3 regions of the Caproicibacter fermentans genome follow, and region 3 is predicted to be linked to each of the others. Evidence: predicted binding sites of a transcription regulator. Region 3 holds the regulator's gene; each other region holds the start of a gene.
What was found. The regulator Rex, encoded in region 3, represses fermentation and respiration genes when NADH is low (regulators of the CRP and FNR family bind a similar motif). The targets are predictions, from matches to a motif close to ATTGTTAANNNNTTAACAAT.
Positions count from the first base shown of each region.

Region 1 (4,762 bases), 680 kb from region 3:
CCTTCGGGAACAGGCCAATCAAAAAGTCGCGGACATGTTGAAAAAAGAAACCGCTGATACACTGGACAAAGTCCTCTTTGAGTTGAGCAGCCAGATGAAGAACGCCTTTTCCAGATCGGACGCTTGATCGGAACACGGGGCTCAGCCTGATTTCACTCTTATAGCGAAAAGCGGAGTAAAAATGACCTTAAAGAAAATATATTCAGACAAAGCTGACGAATATCTCTAATCAGTCTTCGCATTGGTACGATAAAAGCACAAACATTCGCCGGATACTGGTCAAGGCTGTGCTTGTTTCAAAGCCTTTCTTGGCCTTGATTAAGATGTTGTTTATACGTCTATGGATATAAATCCTGTAAATGGTGAGATAAATTAGTATGATTAAGCATTGGGCATCGCAACTGGATTTGAAAACCGGTTTTATCTATGATTTAGCACGTTAATTGTTTAAGCCACTCGCTAACAAGGTGACTGAATACCTCCGGCTGTTCAATTTGCAGATTATGCCCCGCGTTGTTTAAAATAGCCAATGACGCTTTTGGATAATTTTCAATGATTTTAAATAAATCACGATAACCAACACAGGAATCCTGCCGCCCGGCAATCATAAGAGTAGTCCTTTGGAATTTGGCATAGAACGGGTCGTCAACCTCAAAAGAAAATGAATATTTTTTCCGAAGTCTTTTAAGAAAGGGCTCATTTGCAATGCTTAATCCCACTGCAATTTCATTTTGGTATCTGTGAAAAGTGTACTCGTTTTGTATTACACCCATTTCACAAAATTCCTTTGCTTCATCCGGTGAAAGACTGGAAAGAAATTTTTCATCACGATAGGCAACCGTATCTTCTGGACAGTCTCTTTGAGTGTTTTCTGCAATGAAAACGGGACAAATCAAAAGGAGTCCATCTACCTGATTCTTCATCTTGTGAATGATTCCCCGGGCAAGATAGCCGCCATAAGACTGGCCCGCAAGCAAAAAATTTTGGTTTGGGATTATGCGTTTGATGCTGGTTATAACTGCTTTCAGCATATCATCTGTACTGATGATCCAAGAGGGAGAATCAGATTTTCCCATGCCGGGCAAATCCAAATAAATGCGTTTATATCCTTCATGCTCCCGAAATATGGGTTCCATACATCCTGTCATCAGCCTATGGTCCGGTGAAAAACCATGAAGCATAACAATAGGTTTTCCATTGCCAATCACTTCATAATAGATATTTGCATTGCCAATATTACAAAACAATCGAATCACCTTAAAATTTTTTTAAATTATATCATTTTTTATCACGGTCAGCAACACAAGAAGGAACCTGCAAAAAGTGTTTGCAATTCTGCTACACCTATGTTTTTACTCTGCAGCTCAATTAGCAAAAGACGCAAGGCAGAAGCCCGGAAAGCGGCATGAATGCCAGCTTTCCGGGCTTCTTACTGTACGTTTTCCTTTGTTATTCGCCGATATAATCCTTGCCGAGAGCGTCAGCGGCCAGAATTGCGGCATAAAGCTGTTCCGGAGTAACATCACCCAGCATGTTGTGAATGGATTCCCCCGAAGCGCATGCCTTTTCCGCGGCAATCATTACTCTGGAGGGGTCGGTCACGCCAACCTCCTTCAGCGTAACCGGCAGACCGACGGAAACACAGAAGTCCATCACCTCTTCGATTTCTTCCATGGGAGCGTCTTCCAAAACGAGCTGCACAACCGTTCCGAACGCGACCAGTTCCCCGTGCATTGTTTTTTCGCATTCTTCCAGTGCGGTAAAACCATTGTAGACGGAGTGAGAAGTTGCAAGGCCGCCGTTATCTGCACCTACACCGCTTAAATAGGTGTTGGCTTCAATAATAGCCTCAACTGCCGGAGTGAGGATACCGAGTTCAGCGGATTTTTTCGCCTTGAAACCGTCCTCAAGGAGGGTGTTGTAGCAGAGCTTACAAAGTGCCATGGCGGATTTTGTGATGCCGCCGTTTTCTAAACTGGGAGAATTCGTTTTCTGACACATTCTAGCTTCGAAATAAGTTCCCAATGCATCGCCCATGCCAGAGACGAGAAAACGAACCGGCGCTTTTACAATAATAGAAGAGTCAACAATGACCGCATCCGGATTTTTGGGATAGAAGATATACTTTGCAAAGGACCCATCGTCGTTGTAAATTACGGAAAGGCCGGTGCACGGGGCATCCGTAGCACATACGGTCGGAATAATTACAACCGGAAGTCCTTCGTAATAAGCTGTGGCTTTCGCTGTGTCAATTGCGCTGCCGCCGCCAATCGCGCAGATTACACCAACCTTGTTTTCTTTTGCAATCTTTTGCATTTTAGCGATCTCGCCGACTGAACTGATGCCGCCAAAAATCTCAAATTTTATGGATGCATTTTTGCCTGCGAAGCTCTTTTCAATTTTGGGCCGTGCTGCCTTATAGCCGCTTTTGCTGCATATAAAAAGGATGGATGTGCCCAAATCTTTCACATGATCATACAGTTCGAGTAAAGCATCAGGGCCCTGAACATATTTTGACGGTGCTCTCATTAAAGCCAGCATTTATTATCGCTCCTTCATGTTAATATTTTAACAATATTAAGTATAATGAATTTTTAGTAGTTTTTTCGCTTCAGTCGAAAATTATTAAATAAATTTGATCATCCCTCGCAGACTCCATATTTTCAGTAAGAGTGCGATTCCAGTCAAAACCATGTTTTTCCTTGAGTCGTGAGCTATTTTATTAAGGACGTCTCTGGTTATCAGAAAGGTCATGACAGACGGTTTTCATACGGTAAAACTTTCAGATGAAATTGGGACCAAGCAGGCAGCCGCGCAACTCGGTGCGGCCTACTACACGCTGCCGGAATGGCTCCAGAAGCGCAAGGTTTACGGTGATCACGCTTCGGGCTGCTTTGGCTAAAAGCATCGTGTTCCGGTACATTATGACCTGTTACAATCTATTCAAATCCATACCGGCAATCCGCAGGGCGGGTTTGTTTATATTCTGCACGATTCTTCATTTCTCCGCTCCAAGTAAAAAGCCCGAAAAGCAGCATGTATGCCAGCTTTTCGGGTCTGTTTTTTGCATATTGGTCCAAATGGGGAGTATCCTAGGGGCAAGGGAGGAAAAGTGGCAAACCGAATTTTTATGGCATCATTCCAAATTAAGAATTTCAGCAATCTGCATCATAGTATTGACCCGGTAATCCGCAAGAGAGGAGCTCGCTGCGTCGCCGATTGCGATTGCCGTCATGTTTCCCGCTTTCGCCGCCTCAATTCCTGCAACCGCATCTTCCACGACAACACAGTTCTCTGGTTTTGTTTCGAGTTTTCGGGCAGCGACAAGAAATACCTCGGGGTCCGGTTTGGAATGCTGAATTTCAGTTCCGTCCGCAATCGCGTCAAAAACGGTTTCAAGACCGATTTTTTGAAGAATCTTCCTGGTGTTTTTGCTGCTGCTTCCGATCGCGATTTTTACACCGGCTTTTTTCAGGCGGTTGATCAGTTCCACCACTCCGGGTAAAATATCCGAATGCTTCAGATTATCGAGCAGCTTTACATAGATGTCGTTTTTGTACTGCATCAATTCTTGTTTTTGCTGTTCGCTGTAAGACTTTTCCGACTTTCGCAGGATGATTTCCAGAGATTCGGCGCGGGAAACGCCGCGGAGCAGATTGTTGATCTGCCGGTCAAAGGGAATTCCGTTCCGGTCCGCCATGGACTTCCAAGCCTGAAAATGCAGGTCGTCGGTGGATACAATCACGCCGTCCAGATCGAAAATAACGGATTTCAAGATTTCTGCGTCCTTTCTGCCATTCCCTGTTTCAGCCATTTCAAACTAAGAGGGAGCCAGTAGGGGATGCTTAGCCCCTTGATTTCCGCCTCACTTTTCGTGTTTTCATCACAAAGAGACATTCCATGCGGCCCTTTTTCAAACAGATGCAGTTCACAGGGGACACGAACCGAATGGAGCGCGGTGGCAAGCCCTAACAGATCCGTGGGAGGGATCAGGCTGTCTTCATAGGTGCCCCAGACGAATGTGCGAGGCACTTTTTTATGGATTTTAGGAATCAGGTTCAGGGATGCGGCTTCCTCCTGCGTTATATTTTCGTGCCCAATCATGATTTCCTGGATACTTGGGCCGCGAAAATCCGGAATCAGGCCCTGCTCCATCATTTCCAGTACGAATTCAGGAGTTTCCCTGTTTTGGGGAATCAGGGTTATGGCGGGATAACCTAATATAATATGATTCGGGCGGATTTGATCTTCCGTCAGACCCATCTCGTCGGTGAGGAGAGGCTGATTGAAATAGATGCCCAGAGAGAGCGCCAGATTCCCGCCGGCGGAAAACCCGATTACCGCGATATTGTTACTGTCGAGCAGCCAATCCTCCGCGTTTTGGCGGATAATATTCATCGCCCCGGCAAGCTCTTTCAGGGCAGTGGGGAACGGGTGATCAATTTTGACGGAGTATTCGAGTACGAAAGTATGGTATCCCTTTGCCGCAAATGCCAAGGCAACGGGCTCGCCTTCGTTTTTCGAAATCATAGTATACCCGCCCCCCGGGCACACCACAACAGCCGGGCGACGGATGCCTTTTTTGGCAAATTCCCCGTCATCCAGAATGTTCGCGGTCAGTTTGGCGTCGCTGCTGTCGGACACCGGAAAAACAAAATTTTTCATTTAATATCTCCTTAAAGCTTTGTGTCCCATTTCCCGCAGAAGGGGTCCACAGGACTTTTCCCGACAAACTCGGAACGCCCCAAAAGCTTATCTACCA
Region 1 is NZ_CP060286.1:3,649,635-3,654,396, forward strand. It holds gene HCR03_RS18130 (C69 family dipeptidase) at 1-127, shown strand, start outside; gene HCR03_RS18135 (alpha/beta fold hydrolase) at 432-1,247, opposite strand; gene HCR03_RS18140 (glycerol dehydrogenase) at 1,450-2,541, opposite strand; gene HCR03_RS18145 (hypothetical protein) at 2,753-2,902, shown strand; gene pgmB (beta-phosphoglucomutase) at 3,137-3,775, opposite strand; gene HCR03_RS18155 (alpha/beta hydrolase) at 3,772-4,665, opposite strand; gene HCR03_RS18160 (glycoside hydrolase family 3 protein) at 4,677-4,762, opposite strand, start outside.
Region 1: the regulator Rex is predicted to act here: its motif matches at 2,557-2,576, upstream of HCR03_RS18140 (glycerol dehydrogenase).

Region 2 (4,762 bases), 960 kb from region 3:
CGCGGCGTACAGGGCGAATTCCAGCAGAATGGGCCGGCCCTCCTCCCCGCCCGGAGGAACCGGCAGGTACAGCGCGCCGAAATAGCCGGGCGCGGCTTCCAGAATCCTCCACAGGCCGCACAGATGGTCGCGGTGGCAATGGGTCAGAAAAAACGAGCGGCTTTCCGCTTCGCGGTACCGGGGAATGATCGAATCCGCGACATACTCGTAAAATCCCGGCCCGTTTTCCCCCAGCTTCAGATTACTGCTGCCGCAGTCGACCATCAGGATTCCGCCGCGGTCGCCGCCCAGAACGATACATTCGCCCCAGCCGACGTCGTGCAGGTCAATCCAGCGCACCCGCGCCCTCCGTTCCGTCGGATTGAGCCTGTGTGCGGCTCCATCCGGAGTAAAATTCGCCGTCGCGCCACTCGCCGGAACGCACGACCCGCCCGCCCCGGTATTCGGTGCCCTGCCCGTGGCGCTTGCCGTCCTTCCATTCCCCGGTGTAGAGCAGGTTGCCCTCCATGTCGAACGCGGAACCGCGCCCGGGGACGCCGTCCTTCCACCGGCCGATGAACACGGAGCCGTCCGAGGAGCCGAACGCGACCCCCATGCCGTCGCGCAGATTCCGCTTCCAGTTCCCGGCATAGCACAGCTTTCCGGATTTATAATAGTACACGCCGAAGCCGTCGCGCTTGTCGTCGAGGTACCCGCCCTCGTACGCGGTGTGCCCGTTTTCCATCTGCGTGCGGCCCTGCCCCTGCCGCAGCCCGCCGATCAGCTCGCCGAAATACAGGTAGCTCTCCGCTTCGCTGATGACGATGCGTTTCGCGGGAATCAGGCCCTCGCCGAAGAGGGGTTCGATCCGCGCGGATTTCTTCTCCAGATTTCTGGTATGAACCACTTTTCCGCCAAGTCCCTTGGCGGCCACTCCGTATTTGGTCGGCGCGGGCCGCGGCGGAGCGGCTGGATTTGGCAGGGGGGCGGGCTCCGGCGCGGGCATGGGATTCGGAACCGGCCGGGGAACGGGCGGTTCAACCGAAAAAACCTCCCGGTCGACCGCGTAATCCGAAGAATCCAGGTCCTCCGGGGCGTGCGGGGCAGCCGCGAGGGCGGCAAACGCGGGCACTGCCGCCCGTGCAAAATCAGCCGGGCCTTTTTCTTCCGCCCGTTCGGGAACGGTACCGTCGTTTCGTATGTAGGAAAATTCCAGCTTCGCGTCGCCGTCCGTCTCCGTCCAGTCGGGGTCGGGAACGCCGCCGTTTTCCTCCAGCCGCCGGAAAAGGGCAAGGCGCTTTTCCCGTTCCGCCCTCCCGCAGTAGCAGAAAAGGCCCTCGTTGGTGCGAGCCAGCACCTTGGGCTCGCCGCCCGCGGCGCTGTTGACATAGCTCTGCGCCGCCGTTCCGGGAGCCACCGGGCAGGGAAGCAGCTCCTCCCGGCGGTACCTGCCGGAGGTCGCATCGAATAAAAGGAGTTCAATGCCGTTCCCGCCCGGGCGCAGAACGGCTTCCGGCCTGCCGGGGGTCCCGGCGAAATACGCGGTGCGCAGCCACTCAAGATGAGTCCCGTACACCGATTCGGATACGATTTCTCCGGAAAGGTTCCGGCTGACAAGGCAAAACCCGTCCGGGCGGCGGAACGCCTCCTGCACCACGGTTTTGCCGGAAATCTTGCGCCAGCGGAATTCCCCCCCGCCGATCTTATAGCGCGTGCGGACAATCCGCCCGGCTTCCACCCCGCGCGCCGAGCCTTTCGCCGGGCTGCCGGAAAACGCCTTTTCCCGCGCGGCGGCCAAAAGAGAATCCCTTTCCCCGCCGCCGTCAAACGGGCGATAGGATACCGTATGGAAGACAGTCTGCAAAGGATTTTCCGCCATGGGTTCAGGACCCCTTTCCCTAGGAAACTCTTCCCTTTTTCTTTTCTTGTTCTATCCTACCTTATTTCCAAGGAATTTTCAAGGATTCCACCAAATTCTCACGGTGGAACAATTATGAAACAATTTTTCCAATTCTTCGCGCCTCTCAATATACTATTTCTATTAATGATGGACTCGCCGGCGAAGCCCCGCACGCAAAAGGGTTGCGCAAAGGAAGGAGGACGGGCTATAATAAGTCCGTCCCCCTCGGGTCTTGATTCATAATCCTACTTAAACAGATACTGCATGCTGTCCATCAGTTCCCCGACCGTATGCAGCGTTTTGTTCGCGCGTTTACGGAAGCCGCGGTTGTTTTTCATCATCTGATTCCCAACCGTCGCAAGAGCCATTCCGGCGACAAGGCCGGTGCCGATCCCGCGGACAAAGCCCATGGTTTGCTTATACATTTTATAAAACCTCCAAACACAGAAAAAAGTATGAGTAAAATAAATGAGATTACACCCTTTCATTATTCTGCCTCTTTTCTTTCGAAATATTGAAGTGAAACGCTGGAAAAGCTGTCCTGAAAATCACACATTTTTTTCATAAAAAGGAGAATACTATGCCGGAACTGAATATTGTCATGGTGGAACCGGAAATTCCGCAGAACACCGGAAACGTCGCGCGAACCTGCGCCGCGACGGGCGCGCGGCTGCACCTAGTCGGGCCGATGGGGTTTCAGATCGACGACAAAAAGCTGAAGCGCGCCGGGCTGGATTACTGGCACCTTCTGGATATTACCTGTTACGAGAGTCTTTCCGAATTTTTCAGCCGCAATACCGGTAATTTTTTCTATTTTTCCACCAAAGCGCAGCACGTTTACACGGAGCCGGCCTATCCGGACGGGTGCTACCTCGTCTTCGGGAAAGAAACCGCCGGGCTGCCGGAAAAGCTGCTCTACGAGAATCCGGACTCCTGCGTCCGGATTCCGATGAGGAACAACCCCGGCGCCCGCAGCCTGAACCTTTCGAATTCCGTCGCGGTCGGCGTGTTCGAGGTTCTTCGCCAATGGAATTTTCCCGGCATGCTGTGCAGCGGGCAGCTTCGGCAATATCACTGGTAATGAATCCCCTTTTCTTCCAAAATTCGTGCCAGTGCAAACCCGGAAATGCTTGAAAATGCCATTCGTTGGTTGTATAATAGAAAAAGTTTGTTAGAAAGGTAACAATATCGAAAAGATCTCCCAAAATTCTGCCTGTTGAGAAGGAGAGGTATCTGATGAACGCTTTAAACAAAAAAACCGTAGAGGATATTGACGTAAAGGGTAAGCGGGTTCTGGTCCGCTGCGACTTTAATGTTCCGTTTGACTCGGAGGGAAACATCTCCGACCCGAAGCGGATCGACGAAGCCATGAAGACAATCCGCTATTTGAGGGACCATGGCGCGAAAGTGATTCTTTGCTCTCACCTGGGCCGCCCGAAGGGCGAGTTCAACCCGAAATTTTCCCTCGCGCCGGTCGCAGGCTATCTGTCTAAAAAGCTGGGCGCCGAGGTTAAGATGGCAAAGGACGTTATCGGGGAAAGCGCGAAGAGCATTGCCGCCGGCCTGAAGGACGGCGAAGTGGAGCTTCTTGAAAACGTCCGCTTCCACAAGGAAGAAGAAAAGAACGACCCCGCCTTTGCAAAGGAGCTGGCTTCCCTCGCGGACATCTATGTCAACGACGCGTTCGGAACCGCGCACCGCGCGCACGCCTCCACGGCGGGCGTCGCGGATTATCTGCCCGCCGTGTGCGGATACCTGATTCAAAAGGAAATCACCATTATGGGCGGCGCGCTCGCGAACCCGAAACGCCCGTTTGTCGCGATCCTCGGGGGCGCGAAGGTATCGGATAAGATCGGCGTCATCACCAATCTGCTGGATAAAGTGGATACGCTGATTGTCGGCGGCGGCATGGCCTACACCTTTATGAAAGCGCTCGGTTATTCCATCGGATCCTCTCTGTGCGAAGAGGACAAAGTCGGCCTTGCTTCCGACCTGATGGCTAAGGCGAAGGAAAAGAACGTGCGTTTCCTGCTGCCTGTGGACAATGTGGTCGCCGACGAATACGAAAAGGACGCTCAGTACAAGACCGTCAATTCCGATACAATCCCGGACGGCTGGATGGGCCTTGATATCGGCGAGAAAACCCGCAAGCTGTTCGCGGACGCCGTGCGCGGAGCCGGAACCGTCGTCTGGAACGGCCCGATGGGCGTGAGCGAATGGGAGCATTTCGCGGGAGGCACCGTCGCCGTCGCAAAGGCGGTTGCCGACAGCGGCGCCGTTTCGATCATCGGCGGGGGCGATTCCGCCGCCGCGGTTGAAAAGCTTGGCTTTGCGGAAAAAATGACCCATATTTCAACAGGCGGAGGCGCGTCTCTTGAATTCCTGGAAGGCAAGGAACTGCCCGGAATCGCCTGCCTGAACGATAAATAAGGCGGAAGGGGCGGCAAACCGCCCCTTCCTTTTCATTCGCGTTTATGATGATACAGGAGGCTACAGTCATGAATAAAAAGCTCAGAAAAGCAGTCATCGCGGGGAACTGGAAAATGAATAAAACCCCGGAAGAAGCAAAAAAGCTGGTCGGCGCCATTCTGCCTTTGGCTAAGGACGCGGGATGCGAAGTCGTCGTCTGCGTGCCGTATGTGGACCTGTTCCCTGTTTTGGAAGCCGCGAAGGGCTCCTCCGTCGGCGTAGGCGCTCAAAACTGCCACTGGGCTCCTTCCGGCGCATTCACGGGCGAGGTGTCCGCTCCGATGCTCGCTTCCATGGGCGTACAGTACGTCATTATCGGCCACAGCGAACGCCGCACTTATTTCGGTGAAACGGACCTTACCGTCAACCGGCGGATCCGCGCGGCTCTTGACGGCGGACTTTCCGCAATCCTCT
Region 2 is NZ_CP060286.1:1,346,725-1,351,486, forward strand. It holds gene HCR03_RS06740 (ComEC/Rec2 family competence protein) at 1-339, opposite strand, end outside; gene HCR03_RS06745 (MORN repeat-containing protein) at 326-1,858, opposite strand; gene HCR03_RS06750 (hypothetical protein) at 2,125-2,304, opposite strand; gene HCR03_RS06755 (tRNA (cytidine(34)-2'-O)-methyltransferase) at 2,460-2,960, shown strand; gene HCR03_RS06760 (phosphoglycerate kinase) at 3,116-4,309, shown strand; gene tpiA (triose-phosphate isomerase) at 4,378-4,762, shown strand, end outside.
Region 2: the regulator Rex is predicted to act here: its motif matches at 3,047-3,066, upstream of HCR03_RS06760 (phosphoglycerate kinase).

Region 3 (4,762 bases):
GTTGGAGTCAATCGACAGGTTGCTTTTCACATCCGTATGCAGCCACGTGCGTACATTCTTTTTGTTGCCGCCGGACGGAAAGCGGATCGTGCCGTCCATCACAGTGACGGGAAGGCTGAAATTGCTCGGAAGAAAATAATGATATAAAACCGCCGTGTCCTGATAAACAGTGACAAGATTTTTAATTCTGTAAGTAAAGGTAAACGTCCGGACGCCTTTTTCAATCGAAGGCATAAACCAGCCGATTTCAACCTGATTTCCGGTTTGATAAAGGTAACATTGGTCCTGCATTTCATCGCCGGAAACACTTTCCGGGTCAACATCGCCCGCAAAGGAATAGGGAATCCCCCGGTCCTCGTCATAAACGGTTAAATCTGTAATTTCTGCGGACTCGCCTGCTTTTAAAGAAAAGGACTTATAGATGTTCCGATAGGGTTTGTTGCGGTCTTTTAAATTGATTTTCCATGTTTCAGAGACCGTCATGTCTCCGTTTTCCATCAAAGCCGCGGAAACGTTCAGCTTCTGCAACACTTGCCTTGAGTTTTTATCAGAATCATCCGAGCAGGCGGTCAAAGGAAGAAAGCAGAACAAGACCGCCGTTAATAGGAAAAAGGCCCGCAGCTGTAATCTAGGGATAATTTTTCCGGCTTCCCTATGATTCATTATTGATTTCAAAATTTCACCTGCGGGACAGCCCGGTCCGCTTCCTCGATTTCAAAGTATTTTTTCCGGTTGAAATGAAACACCGACGCTATCAGATTTGACGGAAAACGCATGACGTATTCGTTGTATTTCATAGCCGTATCATTATAAAACTGGCGGGAAACGGCAATTTTGCTTTCTATTTCGCGAAGCTGATCCTGCAGATTCAGGAAATTCTGATTTGCTTTCAGATCCGGATACTGTTCCGCGGTCGCGAAAAGATTGACGATTGCCCTTGAAAGCTTGGCGTTATTCTCCATCGCTTCCTCCGGCGTTCTTGCGTTCATCGCCGCGCCGCGCCATTTCGTCACTTCCGACAGGGTAGACTTTTCGTGCGCTGCGTAACCCTTTACCGTTTCAACCAGATTTGGAATCAGATCAAATCTTTTTTTCAGTTGTACGTCCACCTGAGACCAGCTGTTGTCAACACGGACAGAAAATGAAATCAGTCTGTTGTAAGCCGAAACACACCAGACAACCAGGATCAGCAGTATTCCCAAGAGAATTGCGAACGGAATCCAGCCCATAGAATTACCTCCTTCTGTTTCACCTGCTTCTTATGATCTGATAAAGCTCAAAAAATATGCGGCTGCTTTCTGCCGTTTATTTGGCAGACTGATCGGAAATACGGTAGCATAAAGTCATAAGGCTGTCATTCAGATGAACATTTTCAACAATGGCGTCGGGGTACCGCATGGAAAGATCATAATGGCTGAAATTCCAGAAATTGCGAATTCCAAGATTATAGAGCTGTTCGGCAAGTTCGCCGGCCGCAGTTCTGGGCACACAGAAAATCGCCATGACCGGCTTTTCCTTTTTGCAGAATTCTTCCAGCCCCGCAACATCCCTCACTTTCAGGTTTGCAAGCTCCATCCCAATTCGCTCCGGTGAATTGTCGAATATCCCAATCAGTCGGAACCCCTCCGACTCAAACGACATATGGGTGCCGATTGCTCGGCCAAGGTTCCCGGCGCCGAACAGAATGGTGGGATATTTACCGGAAAGACCGAGTATATTGCCGATTTCGTCACAGAGCTGACTAACGATATATCCATAGCCCTGCTGGCCGAAGCCGCCAAAGCAATTCAGATCCTGACGAATCTGAGAAGCGGTAAGGCCCAGCTTAGTTGAAAGCTCCGTCGAAGAAATCCTCGTGACGCCTTTCTCTTTTAAATGAATCAAAAAGCGGTAATAACGCGGCAGACGCCTGATTACCGACATAGAAACCTTTTCACGTCTTGACATGACGCATTCCTCCAATTCAAGTGAAACATGAAACTGATTAAAGCTGATCCATAGTTCTGCGAACGGCATCCAAAAAAGTTTCCGTATCCACTGTTTTTTTCTTTTGCAAAGTTGATATTCCCGATAGATCACCCGTCATTGTTCCGCTTTCCACCGTCCGAATCGATGCAAGCTCCAGTTTTTCGGCAAAATCGGAAAGTTCCGAAATTCCGTCAAGCTCGCCGCGCTTTTTCAGTGCGCCCGTCCAGGCGAACAAAGTAGCAAGCGGATTGGTAGAAGTTTTTTCTCCCTTTAAGTGCCGGTAATAATGCCGCTGAACCGTACCATGGGCGGCTTCATATTCATAGACTCCCTTTGGCGAAACCAGTACGCTGGTCATCATGGCCAGACTTCCGAACGCCGTTGCAACCAGGTCGCTCATGACATCGCCGTCATAGTTTTTGCAGGCCCAGATGAACCCGCCCTCTGAGCGGATCACGCGCGCAACAGCATCGTCGATCAGCGTATAAAAATAAGTGATTCCAGCCTTTTTGAATTTTTCCTCATAATCTTTTTGAAAAATCTCCTGAAAAATATCTTTAAACCTGTGATCGTATGTTTTGGAAATCGTGTCTTTTGTGGAAAACCAAATATCTTTTTTTTCACCAAGAGCGAACCGAAAACAGGAGTGAGCAAAATTGGAAATACTCTCATCAAGATTGTGGATTCCCTGAACAATGCCGGACGACTGAAACTCATGGATCGTCATTCGTTCTTCGTTTCCGGCGGCATCCGTAATTACCAGTTCCGCTTTTGAGCCCGCGGCGGCAGCCATTTCCACATTTCTGTATACGTCGCCGTAAGCATGGCGGGCCACCGTAATCGGCTTTTTCCAAGCCGGAACCAGCGGCGTGATTCCCTTGACCAGAATCGGAGTGCGAAAAACCGTGCCGTCCAGAATCGCACGGATCGTCCCATTCGGAGATTTCCACATTTGGTTCAATTCATACTCTTTCACCCGGTCCGCGTTCGGGGTAATGGTGGCGCATTTTACACCGACGCCGAATTTTTCGATCGCCTGCGCCGCTTCAACGGTCACACGATCCTCCGTCTCGTCGCGGTGTTTTAGTCCAAGGTCATAATACTCCGTTTTCAGGTCAATATAGGGCTCCAGCAAAATATCTTTGATCTGCTTCCAGATCACTCTGGTCATTTCGTCCCCGTCCATTTCGACAAGAGGGGTCCGCATCCTTATTTTTTCTGCCATAGCAACATCCTCCGATCCTAAATAAAAAGCTTAGTCAATCCAAGCACCAGTAAATGCGCGGGATAAAAAATATAAAACGTCCATTTGGAGTAACGTCCGCCGCCGCGTTCTCCGCTGTAACGCGAAAGAATCGGCAGGCACAGGAAAACACCCGCCTGAAACAGCTCGCTGTAAAGCGGACGCCCCATCGTAACTGAGGAAAATGTACTGAGCAAGACCATTGTAATTGACATGATGGAAAACGATTGAATCTGAAGGCGGAAATTCCCCCGATTTTGCCAGAAGGCAAGGGTAAAAAGAATATCAAAGAACATCCAGTCCCCCGGGAGCGAGAGAACACAAAGAGCAATAACCGCCAGTGTTCGGAGAAATGGATTCTCTATTTTATCGCTGGCACGAATTGCCAGAAGGCTCAGAAACAGGGTGTAGATTACGCTGAAAGGGAAAAAACTCAGTGGCTTCCCCGTTTCGAACAGAACGAAAGGAATATGGGAAATCAGCGCGAACAGGCCGAGCCTGAAAGCATATTTCTGAAAATTGTGCGTATGTGCATATCCTTCCGCCAGAAAAAAGCACATGGTCGGCGCCGTGATTCTGCCGATGATATGCATCAACTGTCCGGCTGCGGAATAGGTCGGTACAAAGCCCCACGCGACGTGGTCAATCAGCATTGCGGCAATCGCAATCCATTTGATTGTATTTGCCGAAAGTTTTTTCACCGACGTGTCCAACTCTCTTACGCCCTTCCGTTTTGTTCCCTTGTGTCGTTCAGCAAACCACCCGCCAGAACAATTCTGCGCTGGCGCTCGCTCAACACAGGCTTCGCCTGAAAGAAAGTCCCTTTCGTCCTGTTGCAGATTGTGATTGTCCGCCCGTCTTGAACCGCGCCGCGGACATCGTTCAGTTCCAGTTCATCCATCTGGTCGATCGTATCATAATCCTTTTCCTTTTCAAAAACCAAGGGAAGAATTCCGGCGTTTACAAGGTTTGCACAGTGAATCCTTGCAAAGCTCTTAACGATTACGGCCTTGACGCCGAGGTACAGCGGAACCAGAGCAGCGTGTTCCCTGGACGACCCCTGCCCGTAGTTCGAGCCTCCGACAATGATGCCGCTTCCGTTTTCCCTGCAGCGCTGCGCAAAGGACTTGTCGCATACGGCAAAGCAAAACTGCGAAAGATAAGGAATATTCGACCGGTACGGAAGAATTTTAGAGCCGGCAGGCATGATATGGTCGGTCGTTATGTTGTCCCCAACCTTTAAAAGGGTTTTGGCTTTGATGGTTTCCGAAAGGGGACCGGCAACCGGAAGTTCTTTGATGTTCGGCCCGCGGAGGATCGGAATATCCTTCGCTTCCTCCTCGGAAGCAGGCGGGATAATCATATTGTCGTTGATCTCAAAACAGTCCGGAAAGTTGATTGCGGGCTCCTCTCCCAGGGTTCTGGGGTCTGTCAGCACACCGGAAAGCGCGGAGGCTGCCGCGGTTTCCGGTCCGACAAGGTAGATCTGGGCGTCGGCTGTGCCGGAACGCCCGAGGAAATTTCGGTTGAACGTCCGCAGTGAAATTCCGG
Region 3 is NZ_CP060286.1:383,902-388,663, reverse strand. It holds gene HCR03_RS01935 (DUF2207 domain-containing protein) at 1-528, opposite strand, end outside; gene HCR03_RS01930 (LemA family protein) at 672-1,229, opposite strand; gene HCR03_RS01925 (redox-sensing transcriptional repressor Rex) at 1,306-1,947, opposite strand; gene HCR03_RS01920 (NADP-dependent isocitrate dehydrogenase) at 1,985-3,193, opposite strand; gene HCR03_RS01915 (TraX family protein) at 3,211-3,924, opposite strand; gene HCR03_RS01910 (aconitate hydratase) at 3,930-4,762, opposite strand, start outside.